3 regions of the Serratia sp. HNCC26DJ206 genome follow, and region 2 is predicted to be linked to each of the others. Evidence: predicted binding sites of a transcription regulator. Region 2 holds the regulator's gene; each other region holds the start of a gene.

Region 1 (10,009 bases), on a different contig from region 2:
CAATGCCGAACGCATAGAACGGCTGATAAGTTGCCGCATTAATATCACGGGCAATCTTCAGCAGGTCCGGTACGGTGGCGGTAAAGGCCAGCGCCGTCGAATGCAGCATCAGAATGACTTCGTTGCTGTACGCCGGTAATGCGGTGCGCAGCGCCGAAGGCAAAATAATGCAGCGATACATTTTAAAACGCGAAAAACCATAGGCATTGGCCGCTTCAATTTCCCCATGCGGCACAGAACGAATGGCTCCGGCGAAGATCTCGGTGGTATACGCGCAGGTATTGAGCGTCAACGCCAGAATGGTGCAATTCAGCCCGCTGCGGAAAAACGCATTCAGGAATTCGGTGCCGCGCACAATTTCCAGGCTGTACATACCGGAGTAAAACACCAGCAACTGCACATACAGCGGGGTGCCACGGAAAATATAGGTATAAAACCACACCGGAAGGCGCAGCCAGGGAAGAGAAGAAACCCGCGCCACCGCCATCGGGATCGCCAGCAATCCGCCCATCACCACCGATGAAATCAGCAGCCATAACGTAACCGCGACCCCGGTAAAACGATAGCCGTCACTCCACAACAGCGACTGCCAATACTGATGCAAAATATCGATCATAATTCGGCCCTTTTGACGCCCAATGAATAACGCCGTTCAAGCCACAGCAACACGCCGTTGGAAACGGTAGTGAAAACCAGATATACCATCCCGGCAACCAAGGCATAGAAGAAAGGCTGATAGGTGCCTTTGCCCGCCAACTGGGTTGCTTTTACCAGATCGTTCAAGCCAAGAATCGACACCAGCGCCGTGGCCTTCAGGATAACCTGCCAGTTATTGCCAATGCCGGGTAATGCGAAACGCATCATCGCCGGGAACAGGATACGGCGGAAAATCTGGCTGCTGGATAAACCAAAAGCCGTTGCCGCCTCAACCTGGCCGCGAGGCACTGCCATATAGGCACCACGGAAGGTCTCGGTGAAATAAGCGCCATAGATAAAGCCCAGGGTGATGATCCCCGCGCTCAACGGATCGATATCAATCTGCGAGAAACCGACTAATTCAGTGAGGCTGTTCAGAGCAATCTGCAGGCCGTAGAAGATCAGCAGCATCAACACCAGATCCGGCACACCGCGGATCAGGGTGGTATAAGCGCCGAATATCGTTGAGATAATGCGATTTTGTGAAAGTTTACCACCGGCGCCGATCAAACCAATCACCACCGCCAGCAAAACAGAACTGAGGGCCAACTCCAGCGTCACCAGAGCACCCTCGAATATCAATTGGGAATAGCCTTGCAGCATCTACTTCATCCTGTCGTTATTTGATCCCGAACACTGCATGAGGCTTGAACGGGCCCGGCAAGCCGGACCCGCAGCCAGCATGATACGGGACGGGAATTAACCGCCGTAAACGTCAAAATCGAAGTATTTTTTCGCGAACTTATCGTAAGTGCCGTCTTTGCGCATTTCAGCCAGCGCTTTATCCAGCGCAGCTTTCAGCTCGGTTTCATCCTTGCGTAACCCCATACCGGTACCCACGCCGAAGAATTTATCGTCTTTCACCGATTCACCGGCAAAAGCGTAATTCTTGCCTGGAGGTTGTTTCAGGAAGCCATCGCTACCCGCCACTTCATCCTGGAATGCCGCATCAATACGCCCGGATGCCAAATCGGCATACACCAGATCCTGGTTCTGGTAAGGCACTACCGTGACCCCTTTTGGCTGCCACAGGGCATTGGCGTAAGCTTCCTGCGTGGTACCTTGCAGCACGCCGACGCTCTTGCCTTTCAGGGATTCAACATTTGGCAGCAGCGTTGAACCTTTTGGGGCGATCAGGCGGGAGTTGGCCGCAAACAGTTTGTCGGTAAAGGCGATTTCCTGCTGGCGTTTTTCGGTAATGGATAAAGAAGAGATGATGGCGTCAATTTTCTTCGCCTTGAGAGAAGGGATCAGCGCATCAAAATCGCTTTCCACAAAAGTACATTGGGTATTTATACGTTTGCATAACTCTTTAGCCAGATCGATATCAAAACCTACCAACTCCCCTTGAGCGTTTTTAGACTCAAACGGCGCATAGGTTGGATCGGTGCCCACTTTCAGCGTTGACGGTATAGCCGCAAATGCACTGCCGATCGCGCTTAAAGCCAAGACTAAAGGAAGAATCAAAACCCGCTTTTTCATAAATTACCCTCAAATTGATTTTTTTGATGCCGCTACAGGCTTTAGACTGCGTTCCACCAAAATCAATTTGCAGTAATCGTGCCACATTGGTTGTTACAAGACGGAGGGAACGACTCCGACCTGTTGAAAACTGTTTCCTGGGACGATAACCGCAAAAATTGATCGGCCAGCACAGGCCGCGCCATGCGTAACCCGCAAAAAACCTAACCCTGAAACAGTGAGCGTGGTGAAGCAGGATCATTATGGTGCATACTTCGCACTAAATCAGTGCTTGGTTGCACAAATGTATTAAATTAGATGCTAGCTTGTTAATTCACACCCTGCCAACGCGTAAATAAATCCTGCGGCAACTCGATGTCAAACTGATCGACCACGCGGTTAACCGTCTGATCGATAATATCCTCAACGCTCTGCGGGTGATGGTAAAAAGCAGGCACCGGCGGCATGATCACCGCGCCCATCTCCGCCGCCTGCGTCATCAGGCGCAAATGCCCAAGATGCAGCGGTGTTTCACGCACGCACAGCACCAAAGGCCGACGTTCTTTCAGCACCACATCGGCGGCTCGCGTCAGTAAACCATCGCTATAGCTATTGACAATACCGGATAAGGTTTTGATTGAGCAAGGTAAAATTACCATTCCCAGCGTTTTGAAGGAACCAGAAGAGATAGTGGCGGCAATATCGCGCACGTCATGCACCACATCGGCCAATGCCTGCACATCACGCAGGTTCAGCGAGGTTTCCAGAGCCAATGTCTGCCGCGCTGCATGACTCATCACTAAGTGGGTTTCCACATCTTCGACGCCACGTAATACCTGTAGCAAACGTACGCCGTAGATTGCGCCGCTGGCGCCGGAAATACCGATAATGAGTCTTTTCATGAAATGGGCCTCTGCGGGGATATCTGGTTAGAATAGTCGAATCAGCGCAGACTTTGCAGCAAGCTTTATCGATAAGCAAGCCGGGGGGAAGAAAGGTGTGCACCGCGGCGGACGCCACGGTGCACCTTTTTGGCGAGGAGCTCTTTTGGCAGAACCAAAATGCAACCTAGCCTTCGTTATGCATTTCCAGGTTTTCCGCTTCCGCCTGCCCGCGTAATGCTTTGGCATCATCATTACGCAGCGTTTCAAGATATTCCAGATAGCTCTGGTCAACGTCTTTGGTCACGTAAATGCCATTGAACACTGAGCATTCAAACTGGGTAATATCCGGATTCTCTTCACGCACGGCTTCGATCAGATCGTTCAGATCCTGGAAGATCAGGCCATCGGCACCGATGAGTTGACGGATTTCGTCCACTTCACGCCCGTGGGCGATCAGCTCGGTGGCACTCGGCATGTCGATACCGTAAACGTTCGGGAAACGGATTTCTGGCGCGGCAGAAGCCAGATAAACGCGTTTTGCCCCGGCATCGCGCGCCATTTCCACAATCTGCTCAGAGGTGGTGCCACGAACGATGGAGTCATCCACCAACAGCACATTCTTGTCACGGAACTCGGCACGGTTGGCATTCAGCTTACGGCGTACTGATTTGCGGCGAGCCTGCTGGCCCGGCATGATAAAAGTGCGGCCAACGTAGCGGTTCTTCACAAAGCCCTGGCGATAGGGTTTATCCAGAATACGCGCGATTTGCAGCGCGATATCGCAAGAGGTTTCCGGGATCGGGATCACCACGTCGATATCCAGGTCTTCCCATTCGCGGGCAATCTTTTCGCCCAGCTTCTGCCCCATGCGCACGCGGGCGCTGTAGACCGAAATTTTGTCCATAAAGGAGTCAGGACGGGCAAAATAGACGTATTCGAACAGGCACGGATTGTTCTTTGGATTCTCGGCGCACTGACGAGTAAACAACTGGCCTTTTTCGGTGATGTACACCGCTTCACCCGGCGCAACGTCACGCAGGAACTCAAAGCCCAGCGTATCCAGCGCGACGCTCTCGGATGCCACCATGTATTCACAGCGGCCATCCTCCAGTTCACGCTTGCCGATCACCAACGGACGGATACCGTTCGGATCGCGGAACGCAACCAGGCCGTGGCCGATAATCATCGCCACGCAGGCGTAAGCACCGCGCAGTTGCTGATGCATCGCCGCCACCGCGGTGAAAATGTTATCTGACTCCAGCGGATAATGTTGGAAACGGTCAAGCTCGGTAGCCAGCACGTTCAGCAGGATCTCGGAATCGGAGGTCGTATTGACATGACGGCGGCCACTTTCAAACAGCTTCTGGCGCAGTTCATGGGCGTTGGTCAGATTGCCGTTGTGAGCCAGAGTCAGGCCAAACGGCGAGTTGACATAAAAAGGTTGCGCCTCTGAAGCACTGGAGCTGCCTGCCGTCGGATAACGCACGTGGCCGATCCCCATATTGCCCTGCAAACGCTGCATGTGGCGTGCTTCAAACACATCCTTCACCAGGCCGTTTGCCTTACGCAGACGGAACCCGTTATGGTCATCAATGGTGACGATGCCTGCGGCATCCTGCCCACGGTGCTGAAGCACCATCAACGCATCATAAATCGACTGGTTTACCGGCATGAAACCGGCGATACCGACAATACCGCACATGTTGTCTTTTCCTCTAAGCCGCTACCGCCCCGGTAAGTGAGACGGTAAGAAACTCGACGTGCTCTGCAGATAGTCAAAAAACCATCTGATGATATAGCTGAACTGGGGGATAAGCTGTGACTGTTTCCAGTCCGCACTTTGCGACAGGGTGGTAAAGGTATCCAGGAAAAACAGTATCGCCGCCACGATCAGTACGCCGCGCAGTGCGCCGAAGCACACGCCCAACACCCGATCGGTGCCCGATAATCCGGTTTTTTCTACCAGTGAACCAATCACATAGTTAACGATAGCGCCTACAATCAGCGTCGCGATAAACAAAATGGCAATCGCGATGCCGTTCCGTACCAGTTCATCTTCAAAACGAGTGAAATAGGCTGCAAGGTAAGGGTAGAAATGGCTGGCAACAAAGAACGCACATCCCCATGTCACCAGTGACAAGGCTTCACGCACAAACCCTCGGATCAGGCTCACCAGAGCCGAAAATCCAATCAACGCTAAAATGACGTAATCAATCCAGACCATGACCATTCCAATAATGAATCGCCCCTTGCATCCCCTTTATCCTTCAGGCTGCATCAGCGTTAACTGCCCTGATACCGCTCGAATGTTATCGGGTATGACCAATTCGCGGCGAATTCTAACAGAAAAAGAAAACGTTTGCGTAGGGGATTTCCCGCCACGTAACAAATAAAAAACGGCGATAAAAAATTTCTTAATCGCCGCGCCTACATAGGTTGTTTCGTCGCTGAAAGGCACAGTTTTACTGATGTTTCTCCAGCCCCATCTCCCCGAAGAAGAGTGAGCTGGAGCAACTCAGCGTGCGCTGTAAGCCTTTACCTGCCCGCTCAAGCCACTGATGCCATTCAGTGCAGGCAGTGACGCTTGCAGCTTCTGCTTCGATGCATCCGGGCCGACGAAGATCCGGGTAATCTCCCCCTGTACCGGCGTTGAAGGCACGGTATAGGCTCGGTAGCCAGACAAACGCAGCGATGCGACGATCTCGTTAACCTTGGCGGCATTTTTCAGCGCCCCCAATTGCACCACATAAGCCTGCCCTACCGGCGCTTTTTCCTCAGCCGCTGGTTTTGGTTCTGGCTTAGTCTCCGGCTTCACTTCCGGCTTAGGTTCAACCTTCGGCGGTGTTACCGGTTTTGGCTTCACTTCCAACGGTTTGGTTTCTACCGGCTTGGGCTGTTGTACCGGTTTGGTTTCGATCGGCGGTGGTGCCACCAACACGGGCTGCTGCTGTTCCTGCTGCTGTCCCCGTTGATTCGCCGCCTGCCGGGTTGCTGCTTCGGTCGCGGCCTGCTGCTCGACCAGCGCTCCCGCACCTTCCGGCGGCTGGGCTGGCAACGGCTGATTCACCGGCGGTATCACGTCGGTTTCGTGCGCATCACCCGGTTTCGGCACCAGAGGAATGGCCGCAAATTCATCCTCATAATGTCTCTTTTTTCCGTCCAGCAACCCCGGCAGGATAATGACCCCCAGGGCAACCAGAATCACAGTGCCAACCAGTCGGTTCTGAAATTTACTTGCCACTCACACTCCCCGCCTCTCGTCTAGCGCCGCCATCACATGGGCAACGGTGTGGAACGATCCACAGACGATCACAATGTCTTGAATATCTGCATCCTGCATTGCCTGACGCCATGCCGTTTGGACGTCGGCAAACTGCTGCGGTTCCGTTAAATACTGCGCCAACAGCTCAACGCTGGCACCGCGTGGGCCTTCCAACGGGGCGCAGTACCAGGCATCCACCTGTCCGCTCAGGCAAGCCAGCGTACCGGCGATGTCTTTATCTGACAGCATGCCCACCACAGCCCGCACCTTGCCACCATTACGCGGTAATTTTGCCAGTTGCCCGGCCAGATAGCCCGCCGCATGCGGGTTATGCGCAACATCCAGGATCAGCAGCGGGTCCCGCTGCACAATCTGGAAGCGCCCCGGCAATGCTGCCTGCTGCAACCCGGCAAAAATTGCTTTCTCATCTATCTCAAGCGCAGCATAGTGCAGCGCCGCCAACGCGGTGGCCGCATTCGCCAGCGGCACGTTCGGCATTGGCAAGTTGGTCAACCGGGTGCCACACCCTTCCCATTGCCAACGTTCACCCTGCTCGCTGAAGTTCCAGGCATCGCCACGGCGAAACAGTGAAGCGCCCAAACTCTCAGCCACCTGCTGAATGCTGTGTGGCATATCCGGTTCGCCGACGATCGCCGGTTTGCCGCTGCGGAAAATCCCCGCTTTCTCACGGCCAATACTCTCGCGGTCGTTACCCAGCCAATCGGTGTGATCCAAAGCAATACTGGTCACCACCGCCACGTCCGGATTAACAATATTGGTGGCATCCAAGCGCCCGCCCAATCCGACCTCCAGGATCACCACGTCAAGCTTAGCCTGTTTGAACAGTTGCAACGCCGACAGCGTGCCGAATTCGAAGTACGTCAGGGAAGTTTCACCGCGCCCGGCTTCGATGGCCGACAATGAACGGCTGTGCTCCGCTTCGCTCAGCTCCTCACCCTGAACGCGTACCCGTTCGGTGTAACGCACCAGGTGCGGCGAACTGTAGACACCGACGCGCAACCCGGCGGCCAGCAGAATGGCTTCCAGCGTGCGGCAGGTGGTGCCTTTGCCGTTGGTACCGGCAACGGTGAAGACCGTGGGAGCAGGAGTGAGTAAATCAAGATGTGCCGCAACGCGCTGCACGCGCTCCAGGCCGAGTTCGATCGCCTGGCTGTGCAAGCGTTCCAGATAATAAAGCCACGAGCTCAATGGCGACGTGGCTTGGGGAATTGAGTGGTTTTGCATGGATTCCATCGCTTCATATACCCGTAAGGCGACGCTTTGCGTTTTCAACCGCGCTTAGCCACAACATAGCGATTGAAATACCGCACCGGTCAGTTACCGGTGCGGCCGCTCCTTTGCGGATCAGGCATCAGCCTGATTTTCTTGTGCGGCAACCGGGGCTGCATCATCAAACTGCGGCTGCGGTTGGTTGGTCAGCTTGGAAAGAATGCTTGCCAATGTCTGACGCATCACCGGACGGCGCACGATCATGTCAATCGCACCCTTTTCGATCAGGAACTCACTGCGCTGGAAGCCCGGCGGCAGTTTTTCACGCACGGTCTGCTCGATCACGCGTGGGCCGGCAAAGCCAATCAGCGCTTTCGGTTCGGCGATATTGATATCGCCCAGCATTGCCAGACTGGCGGAAACACCGCCCATGGTCGGATCGGTCAGTACAGAGATGTACGGCAGACCGCGCTCCTGCAATTTAGCCAACGCCGCGCTGGTTTTCGCCATCTGCATCAGCGACATCAGCGCTTCCTGCATACGCGCACCACCGCTGGCGGAGAAGCAGACCAGCGGGCAATTATCTTCCAGCGCCTGCTCAACCGCACGCACAAAGCGCGCACCAACCACGGAAGACATCGAACCACCGATAAAGGCGAATTCGAAAGAGGCCGCAACGATCGGCATGCCGTACAGCGTGCCTTTCATCACCACCAGCGCGTCTTTCTCGCCGGTCGCTTTCTGTGCGGCCACCAAGCGGTCTTTATACTTTTTGGAATCCTTGAACTTCAGAACGTCTTTCGGCTCCAGTTCGCTGCCCAGTTCCACTTCACTGCCTTCGTCCAGCAGGGTATGCAAACGCATACGCGCCGACATACGCATGTGGTGATCGCACTTAGGGCAGACTTCAAGATTACGCTCCAGCTCGGCACGATAGAGAACCTGGCCGCAGCTATCGCATTTGGTCCAAACCCCTTCGGGAATGCTCACCTTACGGGTTTGTGTAATATTGCTCTTGTTAAGAATTCGTTCAATCCAGCTCATCGATGACCTTTCTGTTTGAACCTGGCAGACGCCAGTCCGCTGTTCATGCTGTAACAATCCCCCCGAAAACAGACCTAATGAAAAAGCCCCCGAACCAAGCACGACCTGCGCGCTGCCGAGGCACTGATTTCAAGGTTGTTCGCAGGAACAGACCATAAATGTCGCTCATTAAACCATATCGGCCCGGTCCTGTGGATAAAAAACTGGTCGAACCGATAGGTTAAGCGCTGTTTTTACTGTTTTTGCTGGCGGGCAGCCGCGCGTTTGTGGCGCCAAATCTCAATAATGCCCGGCAGAATTGAAACAAAGATGATCCCAACGATCAACAATTTCAAGTTTTCCTGCACGATCGGCAAGTCGCCAAAAAGGTAACCAGCATAAGTGAACAGCAACACCCAAATTAGCGCACCAATCACGTTATACGCAGCGAAGTGACGATAGGACATATGCCCCATCCCGGCGACGAACGGCGCAAATGTCCGTACGATCGGCACAAATCGCGCCAGAATAATGGTTTTACCCCCATGCTTCTCATAAAACTGATGGGTTTTATCCAGATAGCTACGGCGGAAAATCTTTGAATCCGGGTTGCTGAACAACTTCTCGCCAAACAACCGGCCAATCGTATAGTTGACCGCATCACCGATCACTGCCGCGATCACCATCAAAACAACCATGGTGTGCACGTTGAGATCGTTAGACGGCAGTGCTGCCAGCGCACCGGCGACAAACAGCAGAGAATCTCCCGGCAGGAACGGCGTCACCACCAGCCCGGTTTCACAGAACAGGATCAGGAACAGAATGGCGTACACCCACATGCCATATTGCGCCACCAACTCTGCCAAATGCACGTCAATATGCAAAATGAAATCAATGATAAATTTGATGATGTCCATAAATTCTCTCGTCTAACCGAGTGTCTCTCCCACCCAGCGCTTGCACCAGTGAACAACGCATTAATCTGCCATCAGGCGGCTTAATCGTCAGCTAAAAACAGCGGCCCCATCGGTGGCCGGGGTAAAGCAAACTGCTCAGGATAATCGACAGCGACCAGATACAACCCCTCTGCCCGCGCCGTTGCGGCCGCCAGATTGCGGTCCTTCAACGCCAGCAGTTCAGCCATCCAGTTTTCATCCTGATTGCCGCAGCCAATTTCCATCAGGCTGCCGACGATATTGCGCACCATATGATGCACAAACGCATTGGCCTTGATATCGACCACCAGATATTCGCCGTAGCGCGTCACTTTAACCTGCTTTACGTTGCGCCACGGAGTACGCGACTGGCACTGCACGGCGCGGAAAGAAGTGAAATCGTTCTCCCCTAACAGCGCCTGTGCCGCACGATGCATACGATCGGCATCCAGCGGGTGATAAAAATGCGTCACCCCCTGCTGCAATACCGCCGGGCGATAACGATGGTTAAAGATGAT
Region 2 (10,009 bases):
GTTTGCTACCTTCGATACCGCCGCGTTAAGCGGGTTAGTACTGGGCCAGACCGTGTTGGCCAAGGCCTGTATCGCCGCCGGTATGCCATTCGACAGCAGCCAGGCACATTCCGCCCTGTACGATACCGAACAAACGGCTCTGCTGTTTTGTGAACTGGTGAATCGTTGGAAACGTCTTGGTGGTTGGCCGCTCAGCAGCAACAACGCTGACTAAGCGTCATAAAAAATTCGGGCGGCATCTGTAACAGATGCCGCCCGAGTTTTTTCAGTAAAACCTTTCGCCATTAAGGCTGCTGATCTTCCTGCTGCTTATATTTCTCAGCCGTCTCTTTGAGTAACGGCTGCAATTCACCACGCTGATACATTTCCATAATGATATCGCAACCGCCCACCAGTTCACCGTCAACCCACAGCTGCGGGAAGGTTGGCCAATTGGCGTATTTTGGCAGTTCGGCACGGATATCCGGGTTTTGCAGAATATCAACATAAGCGAAACGCTCACCACAGGCGGAAAGCGCCTGGACGGCTTGCGCAGAGAAACCGCAGTTTGGCAATTTCGGTGAACCTTTCATGTACAGCAAAATTGGGTTAGCAGAAATCTGCTGCTGAATTTTTTCAATCGTCGTCATTATTGCTTCCTCAAGCCACATCTTGGCTACAACATCACACCGGCTATTGTAGCGGCAGGAACAGTATCAAGAAAACGCCATCTTTTGCAGGGACATTTCCGGTTGCCGGACGAGCTCTAAAAACCGCACCATTCCGGTTAAAACATACTCACAGAATAACATTTTTAATCCGACTATTTCACTATTATATTTTCGCGGTTGGCACGTGATGAATAATAAGCCACACTCGGTTTATTGATGCTTTTTTATACATTAACGGGTTGATTTTAAACCATAAAAAATGCCATTAACGTTTTCTCACAATATGGATTACTATTTATGAGTTCTACGCTGTTTTATATGGCAAATTTCGGGAATACTGTAGCCCGTTAGATATCTTTTTCGAGGCCAAGGTTGGTAACATTGACATGCGTTTAATTATTACGCTTTTCATGCTGTTGTTCTCACAGCTATTCTTCAATCTGGCGCACGCTGCGCCAAAGGCACATGTTTCTGCCGAGCAGCGTAAGGGGCATGTTAATGATGCCCGGCCTGACGATCGCAAGAAAAAGAAAGCGGATAAGGCCAGCAAAAAAGTGAAAGCCGTTGCGCCTCAGAAAACAGCGAAAATAAAGTCGCAGGCAGAGAAGAAAACCACACAGGTTAAATCAAAGAGTCAATCTACCCGCACTGCCAGCGTCAAAGTCACTCCGCCGAAAAAGGGTTACAAGAAAGGCTATGGTCGCCATCGTGAGCCGGATATGGCTACCGCGAAACTGGCCAAGAATGAAAAACCGCTGAAACTCAGCCCTGCGCACAAAAAACGTTATCAGCATGCCAAACAAACGGCCATGGCCAAACTCATGAGCCAGATGGGCAAGCCTTACCAATGGGGCGGTTCTTCACCGCACACCGGGTTTGACTGCAGCGGCCTGATTTATTACGCCTACAAAGACGTGGTGAAAATCAAAATGCCACGTACCGCCAACGAAATGTATCACCTGCGTGACGCCGCGCCGATCAAGAAAAGCGAGTTGGAGACCGGCGATCTGGTGTTCTTCCGCATCAATAACCGTGGCACTGCCGATCACGTTGGCGTTTACCTTGGTAACGGCAAGTTTATCCAGTCCCCGCGTACTGGCGAAGAAATCCGCGTCAGCCAGTTGGATAACGACTACTGGCAGAACCACTACATCGGCGCACGCCGTGTTGTCACGCCAAAAACTATCCGTTGATTTATTGCGGCTGAGACATAGCCTCAGCCGCCCTTTCCTGCCGATGCTTTAATCAATCAGCCGCTTAACATGCTTTAAACCTTTTTTTCACCCGGAAAGTTGCTAAGATTATTGTCCATAAAAAACACACAACCATTCTGTTTTCCTCCTTCAACCACCGGGTTGGAGGTTGTCGGAATAATAGTGCTGTATATAAAAAGGAGAAAGCAATGTCGTTTGAATTACCTGCATTACCGTATGAGAAAAACGCTCTCGAACCGCACATTTCTGCAGAAACCCTGGAATACCACTATGGTAAGCACCATAACACCTACGTGGTTAACCTGAACAACCTGGTGAAAGGCAGCGAGTTCGAAGGCAAAACCCTGGAAGAGATTGTCAAAACTTCTACCGGCGGCGTGTTCAATAACGCAGCACAGGTGTGGAACCACACCTTCTACTGGCATTGCCTGTCACCACAGGGTGGCGGCGAGCCAACGGGCGCAGTAGCCGCTGCGATCACCAAATCCTTTGGTTCTTTTGCTGCTTTTAAAGAGCAATTCACCGATGCCGCCGTGAAAAACTTCGGCGCGGGTTGGACCTGGCTGGTGAAAAAGGCGGATGGTACGCTGGCGATCGTTAGCACCTCAAATGCGGCAACCCCGCTGACCGGTGAAGACAAACCGCTGCTGACCGTTGACGTGTGGGAACATGCCTATTACATCGACTACCGCAATGCGCGTCCGAAATACCTGGAGAACTTCTGGGCATTGGTGAACTGGGCGTTCGTGGAAAAGAATCTGGCGTAATCGCTGGAGGTTGATAGCAAGGCGCAGCATGCTGCGCCTTTATTATTTCTTGGTATGAATCAGTTCAATGCGGCGATAAAACCGAAAACAATAATCATTGCTAAAGCACAAACGGTGGTAATCAATGACATCTTCAAATCGGTATCCATAACGACTCCCTATCAGATTGGCTTCACTAAGCATAAAATCCACACGATTAATGCGTCAAATCATTTTCACACAGTTCGTGACTAAAATCTTGTTATCATTTCCCAAGTTATAATGCCGAATAGATCTTCCACTTTGCGTCAATTTGGGACAAAATCCGCAGTTCACAACTGCGTACCGGCAAAATGCCCCTCCTGTTTAAGCGGCTTACGAACTCAGCACTAAAAACTCAGCTTCCGCTTCTCTGGAGAGAGATCTATGCAGGCAAACGATTAACATCATACTTACATGGCATAACATGTGAGTTCAGGAGTCATTCTTTACATGGCAACGATTAAAGATGTCGCCAAACGCGCTGGCGTGTCCACCACCACCGTTTCGCACGTCATCAATAAAACGCGTTTCGTCGCCGAAGAAACAAAAGAGGCCGTTCGGGCTGCGATCAAAGAACTGCACTACTCCCCGAGCGCGGTCGCACGCAGCCTGAAGGTTAACCATACCAAATCGATCGGTTTGCTCGCGACCTCAAGTGAAGCGCCCTACTTTGCTGAAGTGATCGAGGCGGTAGAGAACAGCTGCTATAGCAAAGGCTATACCCTGATCCTTTGTAACTCACACAATAACCTCGACAAACAGCGTGCCTACCTGGCGATGCTGGCGCAAAAGCGTGTTGATGGCCTGCTGGTAATGTGCTCGGAATACCCGGACCAGTTACTGGGCATGCTGGAGGATTATCGCAATATCCCCATGGTGGTGATGGATTGGGGTGCTGCACGCGGTGATTTTACCGATACCATTATCGATAACGCCTTTGAAGGCGGTTATCTGGCTGGCCGCTATCTGCTGGAACGTGGCCACCGTGATATCGGTGCTATTCCAGGGCAGTTATCACGCAACACCGGCGGCGGCCGCCATCAGGGCTTCCTGAAGGCGCTGCAAGAGGCCAACGTTGAGGTGCGTGAAGAGTGGATCGTCCAAGGGGATTTTGAACCCGATTCGGGTTACAAGGCCATGCACCAGATCCTGTCGCAGAAACACCGCCCTACGGCGGTATTTTGCGGAGGCGATATTATGGCAATGGGGGCGATCTGCGCCGCCGACGAACTGGGTCTGCGCGTCCCGCAGGATATTTCGGTGATCGGTTACGATAACGTGCGTAACGCGCGCTATTTCACCCCGGCGCTAACCACCATCCACCAGCCGAAAGAGCGCCTGGGGGAAATGGCTTTCACCATGCTGCTGGATCGCATTATCAGCAAGCGTGAAGAATCCCAAGTGATTGAAGTGCATCCAAAACTGATCGAACGCCGTTCCGTGGCCGATGGCCCATTTATCGATTATCGCCGCTAGTCTCTTCGCTCAACCACTCCTGGTTGAGCGTTTCACTATCCCCTAGATACTCCAGTAGCCAGGCCATCGCCGGTGATTGTGCGTTCTGCTGCCAGGTCAGGCAGCAGGCACTGGCGGGAAACGGCTCCTGCAATTGCAATGCCACCAGTTCACCGCTTTGTACCAATGGCAGTACGCGATGCGCGGGTACCATACCAACACACAACCCGCTGCGCAGGCAATCTACAGCGGAAACCCAGTCGGGGACGGTAAGCCGCCGCTGATTATCCAATGACCAGGTCACTCGCTTGGGCAAGTTGCGCGACGTATCCTCCAGCAATAGAGAAGGATATGGCCGCAGTTGATCGTTGCGCAGCAAACCGGTCAGACTGGCCAGCGGATGTGACGTGCTAACGACACACAACCAGTTCATAAAACCCATATCGCGAAAGGCAAAACCACCGCCCACCGGCACCGCACGCGTGGCACCGATCGCCATCTCGGCCCGGCCATCCACCAGCGCGTCCCACACGCCGTTGAACACTTCCGGTTGCACCATCAGTTCCACATCGGGGAAGTGGCGATAAAAATCCAGCACCAGTTGGCGACTGCGCTGCGGTTTAACAATGATGTCCACCGCGATTTTTAGCTGCCCGCGCCAACCATTGGCCACCTGCTGGCATTGACGACGCGTATCAAGCATTTTTTTGATAACAGTACGCGCTTCTTTTACAAACAGCGCACCGGCAGGCGTCAGTTCCACATCGCGATGGCGGCGTTCAAACAGCGGCACTGCCAGCCATTGTTCCAGTTGCCGCACGGTATAGCTTACCGCAGACGGCACACGGTGCAGCTCCTGTGCTGCCGCGCTAAAACTGCCGGTGCGCGCTACCGCATCAACGACATCGAGCGAATATTCAGACCACATCTCTTTTTGCCTTCAATTTTTTTAACAGCACCTAGCAAATATTACCGTTTCACAAGCAGAGATCCAGCCGGATACACTGGCCGGCGCTAAAAAACCTGCAATAAGAAAATGTTAATGAGAAATACCATGCAAAGTTTTGGATTTATGTTTTATCTCGCCGGCCTGAGTATGCTGGGCTATCTGGCCACCGATATGTATCTACCCGCCTTTGGTGCCATGCAACAGGATTTGCAAATCTCCGCCGGTGCCATCAGCGCCAGCCTGAGTATCTTTCTGGCTGGCTTCGCCTTTGCCCAACTGGTGTGGGGACCGCTTTCCGATAAGCTGGGCCGCAAGCCAGTTCTGCTGTTTGGTCTGGCGTTGTTTGCTCTCGGCTGCCTGGGGATGCTGTGGGTGCAAAATGCCGTGCAACTGTGGTCATTGCGTTTCATCCAGGCGATTGGGGTCTGCTCTGCCGCTGTAACCTGGCAGGCCATCGTGGTGGATCGCTATCGCGATGGTAAAGTTAACCGCATTTTCGCCACTATCATGCCATTGGTTGCGCTTTCTCCGGCACTGGCCCCGCTGGTCGGTGCCTGGCTGCTGAACCATATGGGCTGGCGAGCGATCTTTGCGGTGTTGCTGGGTATCGCTGTCTTGTTGTTCGTACCCACCTTGTTGCTGAAAGAGACAGCCAGAATCGTACCTTCTGCCGATAAAAAGCCCGGCCTCAGCTTCCTGCAAATCCTGAAGTCTCCAGTTTTCAGCGGCAACGTGATGATCTTTGCCGCCTGTTCAGCCAGCTTCTTTGCCTGGCTGACCGGTTCGCCGTTTATTCTCGGCAATATGGGGTACAGCCCGAATGATATTGGCCTGAGCTATGTTCCACAGACGTTGGCCTTTTTACTCGGCGGTTACGGTTGTCGTACAGCATTGAACCGCATTTCAGGCAAAACCTTGTTGCCGTGGCTACTGGTAGCTTATGGAGTCAGCATGGTGGCGTTGTATCTGGTTGCCACGTTAAGCCAACCGACCTTAACTAGCCTGTTGATCCCATTCTGCTTTATGGCTTTGGTTAACGGTGCCAGTTATCCGATTCTGGTGACAAATGCGCTGATGCCGTTCCCTGATAACAGCGGTAAAGCCGCAGCCTTGCAGAATACCTTGCAATTAGGGTTGTGTTTTATCGCCAGTATGTTGGTTTCGGCATTTATCACCCAACCGTTGCTAGCAACGGTTACCGTAATGGTCGCTACGGTGGTTTTGGCTGCCTTAGGGTACATGGTACAGCGTGGGAAGGGAGAGGTTGATGGGCAGGTAACCCGCCAAGAACATGCTGACTCTATGTCATAATTGTCTTTATAAATAGTTACTTGATGAAAATTCCAGCCGAGCGCGATTTACTGTTGAGTATGCGCCTCGGCAAGCCTATACTCGAAGCAACCTTTCAAAATAACATCTATATAGAACTTTTATCGCAGTAACTATTGTGTACGCGAATGGCGTCACACTTTATTTAAGGAATCATTTTCCCGTGCCTTTTGGCATAGGGGGTCTCTTAAATTTCCTCTGTCCATAGTCGGATATCAGACACCACGGCGAAATTTTACCGTAGGTAAACGTATGCCTCATTAGAAATTGTCTACGCTATTTTCTTGTGGGTCATAAGTCAGAAGAAGGTGATGGAGAAGCTATGAGTTCATCGTGTATAGAAGATCTGAGCATTCAAGATAACCAATGGTACCGTATCGCGCATGAAATGCTCGCCATGGCCGGTATTGAGATCAACGGTTCACGCCCTTTCGATATTCAGATTAAAAATCCCAATTTCTTTAAACGCGTCTTGCAGGAAGGCTCTTTGGGATTGGGCGAAAGCTATATGGATGGTTGGTGGGAGTGTGAACGGCTGGACGTTTTTTTTCAGCGCGTTGTTGCCGCCGGTCTTGAGAAAAAACTCCCCCGCAAACTGAAAGATACTCTGCGCATTGCTGCTGCCCGCCTGGGCAATCTGCAATCCAAGAAACGTGCCTGGATTGTCGGCAAAGAACATTACGATTTGGGTAACGACCTGTTCACCCTGATGCTTGATCCCTATATGCAATATTCTTGTGGCTACTGGAAAGAAGCCACCACGCTGGAAGAGGCGCAAGAAGCCAAACTGCGTATGATTTGCGAAAAGCTGCATCTGCAACCCGGTATGCGCTTGCTGGATATCGGCTGTGGCTGGGGCGGGCTTTCGGCCTATGCGGCCAGGCATTACGGGGTTTCCGTGGTTGGCGTGACCATTTCAGCGGAACAACAGAAGCTGGCGCAAGATCGCTGTGCAGGCCTGGATGTGGAGATTTTGCTGAAGGATTACCGCGATCTTCGCCAGCAGTTTGACCGCATTGTTTCTGTCGGGATGTTCGAACACGTCGGCCCGAAAAATTATCGGACCTATTTCAAGGTCGTTGAACGTAATTTAAAACCCGATGGTATTTTCCTGCTGCACACCATCGGCTCAAATCAGACAGATATGAGTGTTGATCCGTGGATCAACAAATATATCTTTCCGAATGGTTGTCTGCCCTCGGTCAAACATATCGCCCAAGCCAGTGAAGGGCGTTTTGTGATGGAGGATTGGCACAATATCGGCAGCGATTATGATCGCACCCTGATGGCCTGGTATGAACGCTTTAAGCGGGCATGGCCACAGTTGGCTGTGAACTATTCCGAACGCTTTGAGCGCATGTTCAGCTATTATCTGAACGCCTGCGCCGGTGCGTTTCGCGCCCGTGACATTCAACTGTGGCAGGTGGTGTTCAGCCCAAAAGGCGTCGAGGGCGGACTGCGTGTTTCGCGTTAAGAACAACAGACTGGCTCACAGAATAACACCCCCAGCATCACCGCAATGCCGTTCACTTAAGCGCAAAACGGCATAATTATGCAGCAGATGCTGAAGGTGTAGCCTCCCTCTCCCTGTGGGAGAGGGCCGGGTGAGGGGCTTTAGTTTAGTGATCTTCCCCTCACCCTAACCCTCTCCCCGAGGGAGAGGGAACTGGTTAGCCTTAACTGATCGGCATTGCCCAGCATCAGCGGGGATATTCTTAATACAGACAATCATTCAAGCTTTTGGCAATAACACATTTGCCGCTTCAATCGCGGCTTCGCGGCTGGCCAGCACGCGCTCAACGGTATCAACTACCGCCTGAGTCTGTGGGTCAATCTCGATATTCACTTTATCCCCCAGACGCCGTTTGCCCAAGGTGGTGCGTTCAAGCGTTTCTGGGATCAGATGCACACAGAAACGGTTATTGATCACTTCACCAATGGTGAGGCTAATGCCGTCGATGCCAATGAACCCTTTATGCAGCACATATTTCATCAGATCGGCACTCGGCATGCGCAGCCAGATCTGGCGGTTATTTTCTGAGGTGTAAATTTTAGCAACTTCAGCGGTGCAAATAATATGGCCGGACATCAGGTGCCCGCCAATTTCATCATTAAATTTGGCGGCTCTCTCGATATTGACCACATCACCCTGCTTCAATTCACCAAGATTGGTCAAACGCAGGGTTTCTTTGATCAGATCAAAACTGACCTGGTTGCCTTTAATCTCGGTTACCGTCAGGCAGCAACCGTTATGGGCGACCGATGCACCCAGCGCCAACCCCGGCAGCAGTTCACTGGGCATTTCAACAATATGAGTACGAAAATTGGGTTTTTCATCAACGGCAACCAACCGAGCGGTGCCTTGCACAATACCGGTAAACATGTAGGCCTCTTCTTCTGAATGTGTTCAAAGCGCTCCCCGCAGTTTGCCCCAGTTAAAGCAGAAAACCAAATTCACGACGGCAAAAAAACTGCGCTTGCGTATTTAATAACTATTTTGTCACAAGATTTGCTTAAGTACGCCGAGCAGGTACAATCTTTTTGACAAAATTCCGCTATTTTTTAATTGTTGCCCGCTGATGGTAACCCTCTCTTCATCATAAATAATAAAAAGGTGTATGCGTGCAGAAGTACTTCATTGAAGCGCGTAGTTTGTTGGCCCTGGCGATCCCGGTAATCATCGCGCAAATATCGCAAACTGCCATGGGCGTGGTCGATACCATTATGGCCGGTGCTTACAGTGCCACGGATATGGCCGCCGTGGCCGTTGGCACATCGATCTGGCTCCCGGCCATTCTGTTTGGTCACGGCCTGCTGTTGGCCCTGACTCCGGTGATTGCCCAACTGAACGGCGCAGGCCGCCGCGATCGCATTGCCCATCAGGTGCGCCAGGGCTTCTGGCTGGCGTCAGGGGTTTCGGTGCTGATTATCGTCGCCATCTACAACAGTAAATTGGTCATCGATATGATGCACGGTATCGATCCCCAGTTGGCGGATAAAGCCGTCGGTTATCTACATGCCATTATGTGGGGAGCTCCCGGCTATCTGTTCTTCCAGGTGGTACGTAACCAGTGTGAAGGGCTTTCAAAAACCAAGCCCGGCATGGTGATTGGCTTTATCGGTCTGCTGGTCAATATTCCCATTAACTACATTTTCATCTACGGCAAATTCGGTATGCCTGAGCTGGGCGGTGTCGGTTGCGGCGTCGCCACCGGTAGCGTGTATTGGATCATGTTCCTGCTGATGCGCTGGTATGCCAAACACGCATCGTCGCAGCGTGATATCAAATTGGCCGTTGGCCAGCGTCGCGGCCCAGATTGGCAAACCCTGAAGCGCCTGATCGGCCTTGGCATGCCGGTCGCGCTGGCTCTGTTTTTTGAAGTGACGCTGTTTGCGGTCGTGGCGCTGCTGGTGTCACCACTGGGTATTGTCTCGGTTGCCGGGCACCAGATTGCCCTGAACTTCAGCGCGCTAATGTTTGTACTGCCGCTGTCGCTCGGCGTCGGTGCCACCATCCGCGTTGGCCACCGCTTGGGGGAACGGTCGGTGGAAGGCGCTCGGGTCGCGGCTTACTCAGCGATTGGCGTTGGTATTGCCATGGCGTGCTGTACCGCGCTGTTCACC
Region 3 (10,009 bases), on a different contig from region 2:
CCTTTCCGGCTGACCGCCGCCAATATGCTGGATGCGCGTGAACATGGTGCGCAGGTGCTCACCTATCATCAGGTAATAGGTTTACTGCGCACGAGCGATCGTGTGACCGGCGTGCGCGTTTTCGACCATAAAAATGCGCGTCAATACGACATTCATGCGCAGGTGGTGGTGAATGCCGCCGGCATTTGGGGCCAACAGATAGCAGAATATGCCGATCTGCGGGTGCGTATGTTCCCGGCCAAAGGGGCGCTGTTAATCCTCGGCCATCGCATTAATAACATGGTGATTAACCGCTGCCGCAAACCGGCAGACGCCGACATTCTGGTGCCGGGAGATACTATCTCGTTGATCGGCACCACCTCTACCCGCATTGATTACGACCAGATCGACAACATGGTAGTTACCCCGCAGGAAGTGGACGTGCTGATCCGCGAAGGCTCGCTATTGTCACCAATACTGGCGCAAACCCGCATTCTGCGTGCCTATGCTGGCGTACGGCCGCTGGTGGCGCGCGATGACGATCCCTCCGGGCGTAACGTCAGCCGCGGCATTGTGCTGCTCGATCACGCGGAACGTGACGGCCTGGAGGGTTTTATCACCATAACCGGCGGCAAGCTGATGACTTACCGGCTGATGGCAGAATGGGCGACCGATAAAGTGTGTGCCAAGCTGGGCATTAATAGCCCGTGCACCACGGCGCAAGTGGCGTTGCCGGGTTCCCGTCAGTCGGCGGAAGAAACAGTGCGCAGCGTGGTGTCGCTGCCGGCGAGCATCCGGGGTTCGGCGGTTTATCGCCACGGCGATCGCGCAAGCCAGATTCCTTCGGGCGATCGGCTGGATAACAGCCTGGTGTGCGAATGCGAGGCCGTGACCGCCGGTGAAGTCCGCTATGCGGTGAACTCCCTCACCGTTAATAACTTGGTCGATCTGCGCCGTCGCACCCGCGTTGGCATGGGCACCTGCCAAGGGGAACTGTGCGCCTGCCGTGCTGCTGGGTTACTCACGCACTTTAATGTCACCACGCCGCAGCAATCCATCGCGCAGCTTTCTCACTTCCTCAATGAGCGCTGGAAAGGCGTGCGGCCTATCGCCTGGGGCGATGCGTTGCGGGCCAGTGAGTTCACCAGTTGGGTTTACCAGGGGTTGTGCGGGCTTGAGGCGCGCGGTGACCAGCAGCAGGAGGCCGATGATGCAATTTGACGTGGTAGTGATTGGCGGCGGGCTGGCAGGGCTGAGCTGCGCCATCCGTTTGGCCGAGCAGGGCAAGCGTTGCGCAGTGGTCAGCTCAGGCCAGAGTGCGCTCTATTTTTCTTCCGGCTCGCTCGATCTGCTGGCGCAACTGCCCGATGGCACGGCGGTGGAATCACCGTTGGCGGCCTTACCGGCGCTGGCGCAGCAGGCTCCGCAACACCCTTATAGCCTGATGGGTGCAACCTGCGTCGCCACATTGGCCACAGAAGCGGTGCAGTTGTTGGAGCGTTGTGGCGTGCAGATGCAGGGCAGCAGCGAGCGTAACCATTTACGCGTCACGCCGCTCGGTACGCGCCGCGCCACCTGGCTCAGCCCGCAGGCGATTCCGATCACTGTGCTTGGCGGCGTTTTGCCATGGCGCAAGATCGCGGTGCTTGGCATCGAAGGCTTCCTGGATTTTCAACCGCAGATGGTGGCCAGCTCGCTGGCCGAGGAACAGGGTGTGAAAGCCGAGGTTGCTTCGCTGCATTTACCGCTGCTGGATCGGCTGCGCAATAACCCCAGTGAATTCCGCGCGGTGAATATCGCCCGCGTGCTGGATGTGCCAGAGAATCTGGCCGTGTTGACGGAAGAGATCAAACGCCAGGCGGGTGAGGCGGAAGCCATCTTCCTGCCCGCTTGCTTGGGGCTGGAAAGCGATCGGCCACTGGCGGTGCTGCGCGAGGCGCTCGGCAAACCGGTATTCCTGTTGCCGACGCTGCCCCCTTCGGTGCTCGGCATGCGGCTACACCAGGCATTGCGCCAGCGTTTGCAGCAACTGGGTGGCGTATTTATGCCGGGGGATACCGTGCTGCGGGCGGATTTTGACGGGCAACGTATTAGCGGCCTGTATACCCGCAACCACACCGATATCCCGCTGCGTGCGCAGCAGGTAGTGTTGGCCAGCGGCAGTTTCTTCAGCAATGGGCTGGTGGCGGAGTTTGACGGCATTCGTGAACCAGTGTTCGGCCTCGACGTTTACAGCAAGCCCCAGCGTGAAGAGTGGAGCCGCAGCGATTTGTTCGCGCCGCAACCCTATCTGCAATTTGGCGTGCAGACCGATGCCGGTTTACGTGCGCTCAAGCAAGGGCAGGCGATCGCGAATCTGTACGCTATCGGGGCCGTCACAGCGGGCTACGATCCGTTACAGCAAGGCTGTGGAGCCGGGGTATCGCTGATAGGTGCGCTGCATGTGGCACAACAGATTGCTATGCAGGAGGTTTCGGCATGAGCCTGTTAAAAGACAACAGTTTTGAGAGCTGCATTAAATGCACGGTGTGTACTACCTATTGCCCGGTGGCCAAGGTCAACCCGCTCTATCCGGGGCCGAAGCAGGCCGGGCCGGATGGCGAGCGTCTGCGGCTGAAAGATCCGGCGCTGTATGATGAGGCGCTGAAATACTGCACCAACTGCAAACGCTGCGAAGTGGCGTGCCCATCCGAGGTGAAAATCGGTGACATTATCCAGCGTGCGCGCGCCAATTTCAGCCAGAAAAAGCCGACGCTGCGCGATGCCATTCTCAGCCATACCGATATCATGGGCTCGCTTTCAACGCCGTTTGCGCCGATCGTCAATGCTACCACCGGGCTGAAACCGGTGCGTATGCTGCTGGATAAAGCGCTGAAGATCGATCACCGGCGTGAACTGCCAAAATACTCTTTCGGCACCTTCCGCCGCTGGTATCGCCAACAGGCGCAGCAGCAACAGCGTTATAGCGAACAGGTGGCGTTTTTCCACGGTTGCTTTGTCAATTACAACCATCCGCAGCTCGGTAAAGATTTGATCAAGGTGTTCAACGCCATGGATATCGGCGTGCAACTGCTGAAACGTGAGAAATGCTGCGGTGTGCCGCTGATTGCCAACGGCTTTATGGAACAGGCTAAAAAACAGGCCAAGGTTAACGCCGAATCCTTGCACGATGCGGTGCTGGAGCGCGGTATTCCGGTAGTCGCCACCTCTTCGAGCTGTACCTTTACCCTGCGCGATGAATATCCGCATCTGTTGGAGATCGATACCTCGGCGGTGCGCGAGCGGGTGGAACTGGCAACGCGCTACCTTTATCGCCTGCTGAGCCAGGGGCGCAGTTTACCGCTCAAGCACACGCCGCTGCGTGTGGCTTACCATACGCCGTGCCATATGGAAAAAATGGGCTGGACTGCTTACACGTTGGAGCTGTTACGGCAAATTCCAGGGTTGGAGCTGGTGGTGCTGGAGTCGCAATGTTGCGGGATCGCCGGGACTTACGGCTTCAAGTCAGAGAACTATGAAACTTCGCAAGGTATTGGTGCTTCGCTGTTCCGCCAGATTGAAGAGAGCGGCGTGGACATGGTGATTACCGACTGCGAAACCTGCAAATGGCAGATCGAGATGTCGACCAGCAAGCGCTGCGAACATCCGATCACTCTGCTGGCGCAGGCGCTGGGGTAGGCATTTCCCGTTCAGCTTTTTAAAGTTTCAACATTGTTGACACGTCATCGATTGTCGATTAATGTTTCTACATTGTAGAGACATTCCACTGAATTCGGAGAAGACGATCATGTCGCAGGTAGTGGTTAAAAAATGGGGAAATAGTCCATCAGTCAGGTTGCCGGTAGCCATCATGAAAGCCGCGTCACTCAATGTTAATGATACCGTAGAAGTGACGGTCGAAGAGGGCCGCATTGTGATTGTACCGGTGCGTGCGAAAGAGTATTCGATCGAGGGACTGTTGTCAGGGGTGACTGACGAGAATATTCACCAGGAGGTCTCTTTCGGCAAGGCTGTCGGTAAAGAGGTGTCCTGATGGTTAAAGGCTATGTCCCTGAAGCTGGCGATATTGTCTGGCTGGAGTTTGATCCACAGGCCGGTCATGAACAGGCTGGCCATCGCCCTGCGCTGGTATTAAGCCCTGCAATTTACAACGGTCGGATTGGGCTGATGTTGTGTTGCCCGATGACCACCAGGATAAAAGGGTATCCTTTTGAAGTCATTGTTCCCGGTGAGCCTGAGAGCGCCGTTCTTGCCGACCAAGTCAAGAGCCTCGACTGGCGAGAGCGCAACGCGACCAAAAAAGGCAAGGTGCCGAGTTCTGTACTGGCGGACGTCAGAGCAAAAGCTAAAGCATTAATAGGGTAGAAATTAAAGGGGCCGGTACAAGCACCGGCCCTGGCAAGATTAAGGCTGTAACTTCAACGAACTGATAATGCCTTCGGCTTCGCTTTGCTCCTGCTGCTGGTTATCCGCTGGCAGCGTGACCTGAATGGTCAGCAACTGGTTACCCAATTCACCGAGCAAGATCGACGAGTAAGCCTTTTGGCCGCTGCTGGTAATGATGCTATCCAGTTGGCGCAATGACACCCCGTTGATATCGATAACTTTGTTGGTGATCACCTGCAGGTTGGCATCGCGTGAACGCTGCTGCTGTTCCATGTTCTGGGCCAGAGTTTCTAGGCTGTCTGCTGGTTTATCACCGAGGATGATGATCAACGCGCGCTGGCCGGTGCTGTCGGCGAAGACGTGGCGGTTATTAGATTGCTGGCTCAGCTTGCTGCTCTGATCCGCCATGCCGTTTGGCAGGGTAAAGGTCAGTTTGCCATCCAGTAAGCTTACCGTCTGGTTGGCTGCGGTACTCGCGCTGCCGTTGACCGGCTCTTTATTGTCTTTGGCACCGTCACAGGCCGCAAGGCCAAGCACTAACAGGCTGATACCCATCAATTTTGCTACTTTACGCATGGGGCTTCCTTATTCCTTCACAGGTAGGGGGTTGTAGCGTATGGCACCGTATTCCAGGCTGAAATGCAAGGCGGATGTTGTCACAAGGCTTGTTTGCGCAGTAGCGGGGCAGCCGAGCCACCCCTGATCAGCGGATTAACTCGGCTGTAACTGGCCGTCTTGCTGGCGCGATGCCAGGCGTTTGAGCAGCATGTTTAGCAGCACGCCGTACATCGGCAGGAAGAACAGCATGCAGATCAGCACTTTGAAGCCGTAATCGACCAGCGCAATCTCCACCCAGTTGGCGGCCATAAAGGGGTCGCTGCTTCTATAGAAAGCGATGAAGAAGAACGCCAGCGTATCGCTGATATTGCCGAGGAACATCGCCGCTGCCGGGGCGAGCCACCAAGTGCGGCGTTGGCGCAGGCGGTTGAAGACGTACACGTCCAGGATCTGGCCCAGCACGTAGGCCATAAAGCTGGCGACGGCGATACGTGCCACAAACAGGTTAAAGCTGGTCAGCGCACCCAGGCCCTGCCATTCCCCCTGAAACGTGACGGTAGAGATCACATAGGAGATAAACAGCGCGGGGACCATCACTGCGAGGATAATTCTGCGCGCCAGCGGGGCACCGAAGATCCTGACCGTCAGATCGGTCGCCAGGAAGATGAACGGGAAAGTAAATGCCCCCCAGGTGGTGTGAAAACCGAAAATGCTGATCGGCAACTGCACCAGATAGTTACTGGAGGTAATGATGGCGATATGGAACAACGATAGCCAAACCAACGCGGTAACGCGCTGTTGAGTGGTAAACGAATACATGATGTTGCCTTTTTAAGTTGGGGTGAGGGAACCCATATTTAACGGTAGAGATTTTACCTGCGCGGCGCATATTACGCGTTTGCGCAACCAATGCAACTTAAGTTGTGGTTAAATTTCACGCAAACGTTAACGCATGTTGCACAGAAAAACCACTGGCGTAAACTATACCCGTCAGACTTCGAGTTGCTTGGGTGTTGGCTGCCTTCACTCACCCCAGTCACTTACTTGAGTAAGCTCCTGGGGCTTCGCTCAGTTGCCGCCTACAAGCAACTCGAATTATTTTGGGTATATACCTTGATGAGATCCGGCGAGCCTTCGCCGATCGTTTTTGATCGAGAACAATGCATGACTGATATCTTTACCCAGGCAGACCAAACGCTTGATGCGCTGGGCTTGCGCTGCCCGGAACCGGTAATGATGGTGCGTAAAACCGTGCGCCATATGGACAACGGTAAAACGTTGCTGATTATTGCCGACGATCCGGCCACCACCCGCGATATTCCGGGTTTTTGCCGCTTTATGGAACACACGCTGGTGGCGCAGGAAACCGAAACGGCCCCTTATCGCTATCTGTTGCGCAAAGGGCTGGTGGAGTAACGTCAGGCCCGCGTGGGGCCTGACGGATTGTCGCTATGGGCGTTTCTTCAATAGACGCAGCGCGTTGGCGGTCACCAGCGCGGTAGCGCCGGAATCCGCCAGCACCGCCAGCCATAAACCGGTCATCCCCAGCAGGGTGGTGACCAGGAAAATCCCTTTCAACCCGAGCGCGATGGCAATGTTCTGGCGAATGTTGGCGTGCGTGGCGCGCGCGATACGAATCATCTCGGCTACCCCAACCAGGCGGTTGTGCGTTAATGCGGCATCAGCCGTTTCCAGCGCCACGTCGGTGCCGCTGCCCATGGCGATGCCGATACTGGCGGCTTTCATTGCTGGGGCATCGTTGATGCCATCGCCAATCATTGCCGTCTGCTGCTGCTGATTCAGCGCCGTGATGGCTTGCACCTTGTCTTCCGGCATCAACCCTGCGCGGTAATCAATCCCTAGCTCGTTGGCAATAGCTGCCGCTGCGCGCGGGTTATCACCGGTCAGCATGACGCCGCGGATGCCTAATTCTGCCAACTCGGCAATGGCCTGTTTGGCGTCGTTGCGCAAAGTATCACGCAGTGCCAGCAGGCCAACGGGAACACCCTCTTCCAGCACCACCACGGCGGTTTTCCCTGCCGTTTCCAGAGTTTCAACCTGGCTGCGCCATGCGTGGCTAAGCTGGCTTTCTGCCAGTTTGCCCGGTGCGCTGATCAGAATGGTTTTACCGTTAACCATGCCTTCCACGCCAATCCCTGCCAGCGCCCGGCGGCTTTCAGCCAGCGGCAGTGCCTCGCCGTTTTCCCCGGCGCGGTTGATGATGGCCTGCGCCAGTGGGTGATGCGAACCGGCTTCCACCGCTGCCGCCAGAGCCAGCAATTGCTGTTCGCTGATACCGCTAGCTGGCAACACGTCGGTGACGGTGGGTTTACCCTCGGTCAGCGTGCCGGTTTTATCGAATGCGATGGTTTGTACTCGGCCCAACTGTTCCAGCGCCGCGCCGCCTTTAATCAGCGCACCACGGCGGGTAGCGGCTGCCAGGCCGGAAGTGATCGCCGCCGGAGTCGAGATCACCAGCGCGCAAGGGCAACCGATCAGCAGCAGGGTCAGGCCACGATAGATCCACATTTGCCAAGGTTCGGCGAACAGCAGCGGTGGCACCAGGATCACAGCAACCGCCAGCAGCATAATCGCTGGGGTGTAGTAACGGCTAAAGCGATCGAGGAAGCGTTCGATCGGCGCACGGCGCTCTTCGGCTTCTTCAATCAACTGCAAAATACGGTCGATAGCATTTTTGCCCGGTTCAGAGGTCACTTTCATCTGCGCCGCCTGATCGACCGACAGGCTGCCTGCCGCCACTTTCTCCCCTTGTTGGCGTTCAACCGGCACGGATTCACCGGTTAATGCGCTTTCGTCAAAGCTGGCGAAAGGATTGAGCAACTCAGCATCGGCAGGCAGACGGCCACCCGGTGCGATTTCAATCACATCGCCGGGGCGCAGGCTGGCGACCGGCACCTTTTTGCGCGCGTTACCCTGGATCAGCAGGGCATCCTCCGGCACCAGCGCCATCAGGGCTTTCACGCCTTTGCGGGCGCGGTTGGCGGCATAGGATTCCAGCAGTTCCCCCACCATAAACAGCAGCAACACCATGGCGGCTTCGGCCGTGGCACCGATGAACAGTGCGCCAATGGCGGCGACGCTCATCAGAGTTTCAATAGCAAACGGGGTGCCTGAGCGGATCAGACGCAGGGCTTTACGGCCGATAGGTGCCAAGCCGACCAGCGTGGTAATGATAAAAGCAATCTGGCCGAATTGCGGGTTGATGAGATCCAAGATCCAACTGCTTGCCATCAGTAGCGAGAGCAGTAGCAATGGGCCGAACTCTCCTAGGCGGGAGGTTTTCGGCTCATCGGTTTTGACTGCCGTATTCAGCAGGGTAAAACCAGCCTGTTTTACCGCATCTTGCACGCGCAGGCTGATATCGCTCTGGGCATCCACCACCAGTTTTTCTGTGGCAAACAGCACGCGTGCGCTGTCGACGCCGGGAATGGACGTGACGGCATTTTCAATTTTTTTGGCACAGCTTGGGCAATCCATGCCGGTGACTTTCCAACTGAAACGCTGGCTGCCGGAAGGGGGAACGGCAGCCAGCCTGTCGCTTTCCTCATCCGGATCGTCGTGGCCGCTGCTGCAACAGCTGGCACTGTGCTCATGGGCATGTTCGTGGGAATGGGCGTGATTTTCCGCCCCGGTGGTTTTTTCACTGCTGCAACCGTGCTGGGTTTGCGCGTGGCTATGGTTGCAGCCGCAGCCGTTCTCTTTATGGCTATGTTCCTGATGATGATGTTCTTTATGAGTATGCATAACTCCCCCTTCAGGCAATTAACGGTGTTCTCAGGATTGACTCTACACCTTGGAGCTGACTCCAGAGTCAAGCCCTATATGAGAATTATTACTAACTGAAGCGGGCGATATGTCGATGCCCTGTTGTGAAATATAAAATACAAATTAATTAATTTTAAAACATAATAATATAAATATATTCAATAAAATTTATGATTTTTGAGTGAAATGCCAGCATAACTCTCTGGTATCTGCATGCCGCAGCATGGCTGAAGTTTGTAGCCAATATTCCATCATTATCCTGCCTTAACTTTGTCATTTGCTGATAAAGTCAGCGTTATTAACTTATTTTTTAATGATAAATAGTTGATCGTTTTTAACGACACGCTGAGTCCCTGCCTATACTTGGAAACGATTGCCATTTGAGATGGTGATCTTATTTACCGATCTACCTGCATTAATTCTACCTGAATCACTGCCAGCAATGGCGCATAAACGCCCTCTCACCAGTTCATGGTGCGTGCACCTGATTGGTGGGTCGGTTATGTCTATCTGTCTGATTAATAGGCAATCAGATAATGAGTGGAATCGAACCAATGCAATCGACGAAAAAAGCAGTTGAAGTCACTGGATCCAATTTGTCGGCGACCACCGGTTATGACGCAGTCGATGCTTTACTGCATTATCATGAGCGAGGTAACGGGATTCAGATTAATGGCAAGGATTCATTTTCTACCGAGCAAGCTGGGCTATTCATTACACGTACTAATCAAACCTGGAATGGCAAAGGGGTTTTTGACCAGTCGGTTAAATTAACCTTCTCATTCCCAGATTATAAATTTTCCACCACCAACGTCGCGGGTGATACCGGGCTCAGCAAGTTCAGCGTTGAGCAGCAACAGCAGGCGAAGCTATCGCTGCAATCCTGGGCTGATGTGGCCAATATTACCTTTACCGAAGTGGCAGCCAGCCATAAGGCTAATATCACCTTTGGTAACTACAGCCAGGATTACCCTGGTCATAATGATTACGGGACTCAGGCCTATGCCTTTTTACCGGGCTCGGTTTATCAGGGGCAGGATCTCTCCGGCCAGACTTGGTACAACATCAACCAGTTCAATGTGAAACACCCGGCCAGCGAAGATTACGGCCGCCAGACGTTCACCCATGAAATCGGCCACGCGCTGGGTTTGAGCCATCCGGGTGACTATAACGCTGGCGAGGGCAACCCAACCTATCAAAACGCCAGCTATGCCGAAGATACCCGTGAATTTAGCCTGATGAGTTACTGGAGTGAAACCAACACGGGTGGCGATAACGGCGGCCATTATGCGGCGGCACC

What was found. Region 2 encodes PurR, which represses purine synthesis genes. Its sites were predicted from a motif close to CANGCAAACGTTTGCNTG; they were not measured.
Region 1: a site for PurR is predicted at 5,390-5,407, ahead of cvpA (colicin V production protein). Genes of this name have one in related genera too.
Region 3: a site for PurR is predicted at 5,859-5,876, ahead of AC2A1E_RS07120 (7-cyano-7-deazaguanine/7-aminomethyl-7-deazaguanine transporter). Genes of this name have one in related genera too.

Annotation. Positions count from the first base shown of each region.
Region 1 covers NZ_JBXUGP010000011.1:25,362-35,370, forward strand. The annotation lists gene AC2A1E_RS09155 (ABC transporter permease) at 1-616, opposite strand, end outside; gene AC2A1E_RS09160 (histidine ABC transporter permease HisQ) at 613-1,299, opposite strand; gene hisJ (histidine ABC transporter substrate-binding protein HisJ) at 1,396-2,178, opposite strand; gene AC2A1E_RS09170 (UbiX family flavin prenyltransferase) at 2,487-3,059, opposite strand; gene purF (amidophosphoribosyltransferase) at 3,226-4,743, opposite strand; gene cvpA (colicin V production protein) at 4,765-5,265, opposite strand; gene dedD (cell division protein DedD) at 5,557-6,282, opposite strand; gene folC (bifunctional tetrahydrofolate synthase/dihydrofolate synthase) at 6,283-7,548, opposite strand; gene accD (acetyl-CoA carboxylase, carboxyltransferase subunit beta) at 7,669-8,577, opposite strand; gene AC2A1E_RS09200 (DedA family protein) at 8,811-9,473, opposite strand; gene truA (tRNA pseudouridine(38-40) synthase TruA) at 9,554-10,009, opposite strand, start outside.
Region 2 covers NZ_JBXUGP010000028.1:56,756-66,764, reverse strand. The annotation lists gene rnt (ribonuclease T) at 1-214, shown strand, start outside; gene AC2A1E_RS18505 (Grx4 family monothiol glutaredoxin) at 285-629, opposite strand; gene AC2A1E_RS18500 (C40 family peptidase) at 1,037-1,843, shown strand; gene sodB (superoxide dismutase [Fe]) at 2,053-2,631, shown strand; gene cydH (cytochrome bd-I oxidase subunit CydH) at 2,691-2,780, opposite strand; gene purR (HTH-type transcriptional repressor PurR) at 3,103-4,128, shown strand; gene punR (DNA-binding transcriptional activator PunR) at 4,109-5,035, opposite strand; gene punC (purine nucleoside transporter PunC) at 5,150-6,367, shown strand; gene cfa (cyclopropane fatty acyl phospholipid synthase) at 6,708-7,859, shown strand; gene AC2A1E_RS18465 (riboflavin synthase subunit alpha) at 8,118-8,768, opposite strand; gene AC2A1E_RS18460 (MATE family efflux transporter) at 9,008-10,009, shown strand, end outside.
Region 3 covers NZ_JBXUGP010000008.1:52,675-62,683, reverse strand. The annotation lists gene glpA (anaerobic glycerol-3-phosphate dehydrogenase subunit A) at 1-1,200, shown strand, start outside; gene glpB (glycerol-3-phosphate dehydrogenase subunit GlpB) at 1,190-2,461, shown strand; gene glpC (anaerobic glycerol-3-phosphate dehydrogenase subunit GlpC) at 2,458-3,657, shown strand; gene AC2A1E_RS07135 (AbrB/MazE/SpoVT family DNA-binding domain-containing protein) at 3,767-4,012, shown strand; gene mazF (endoribonuclease MazF) at 4,012-4,344, shown strand; gene AC2A1E_RS07125 (DcrB family lipoprotein) at 4,384-4,941, opposite strand; gene AC2A1E_RS07120 (7-cyano-7-deazaguanine/7-aminomethyl-7-deazaguanine transporter) at 5,077-5,742, opposite strand; gene tusA (sulfurtransferase TusA) at 6,088-6,339, shown strand; gene AC2A1E_RS07110 (zinc/cadmium/mercury/lead-transporting ATPase) at 6,373-8,688, opposite strand; gene AC2A1E_RS07105 (serralysin family metalloprotease) at 9,264-10,009, shown strand, end outside.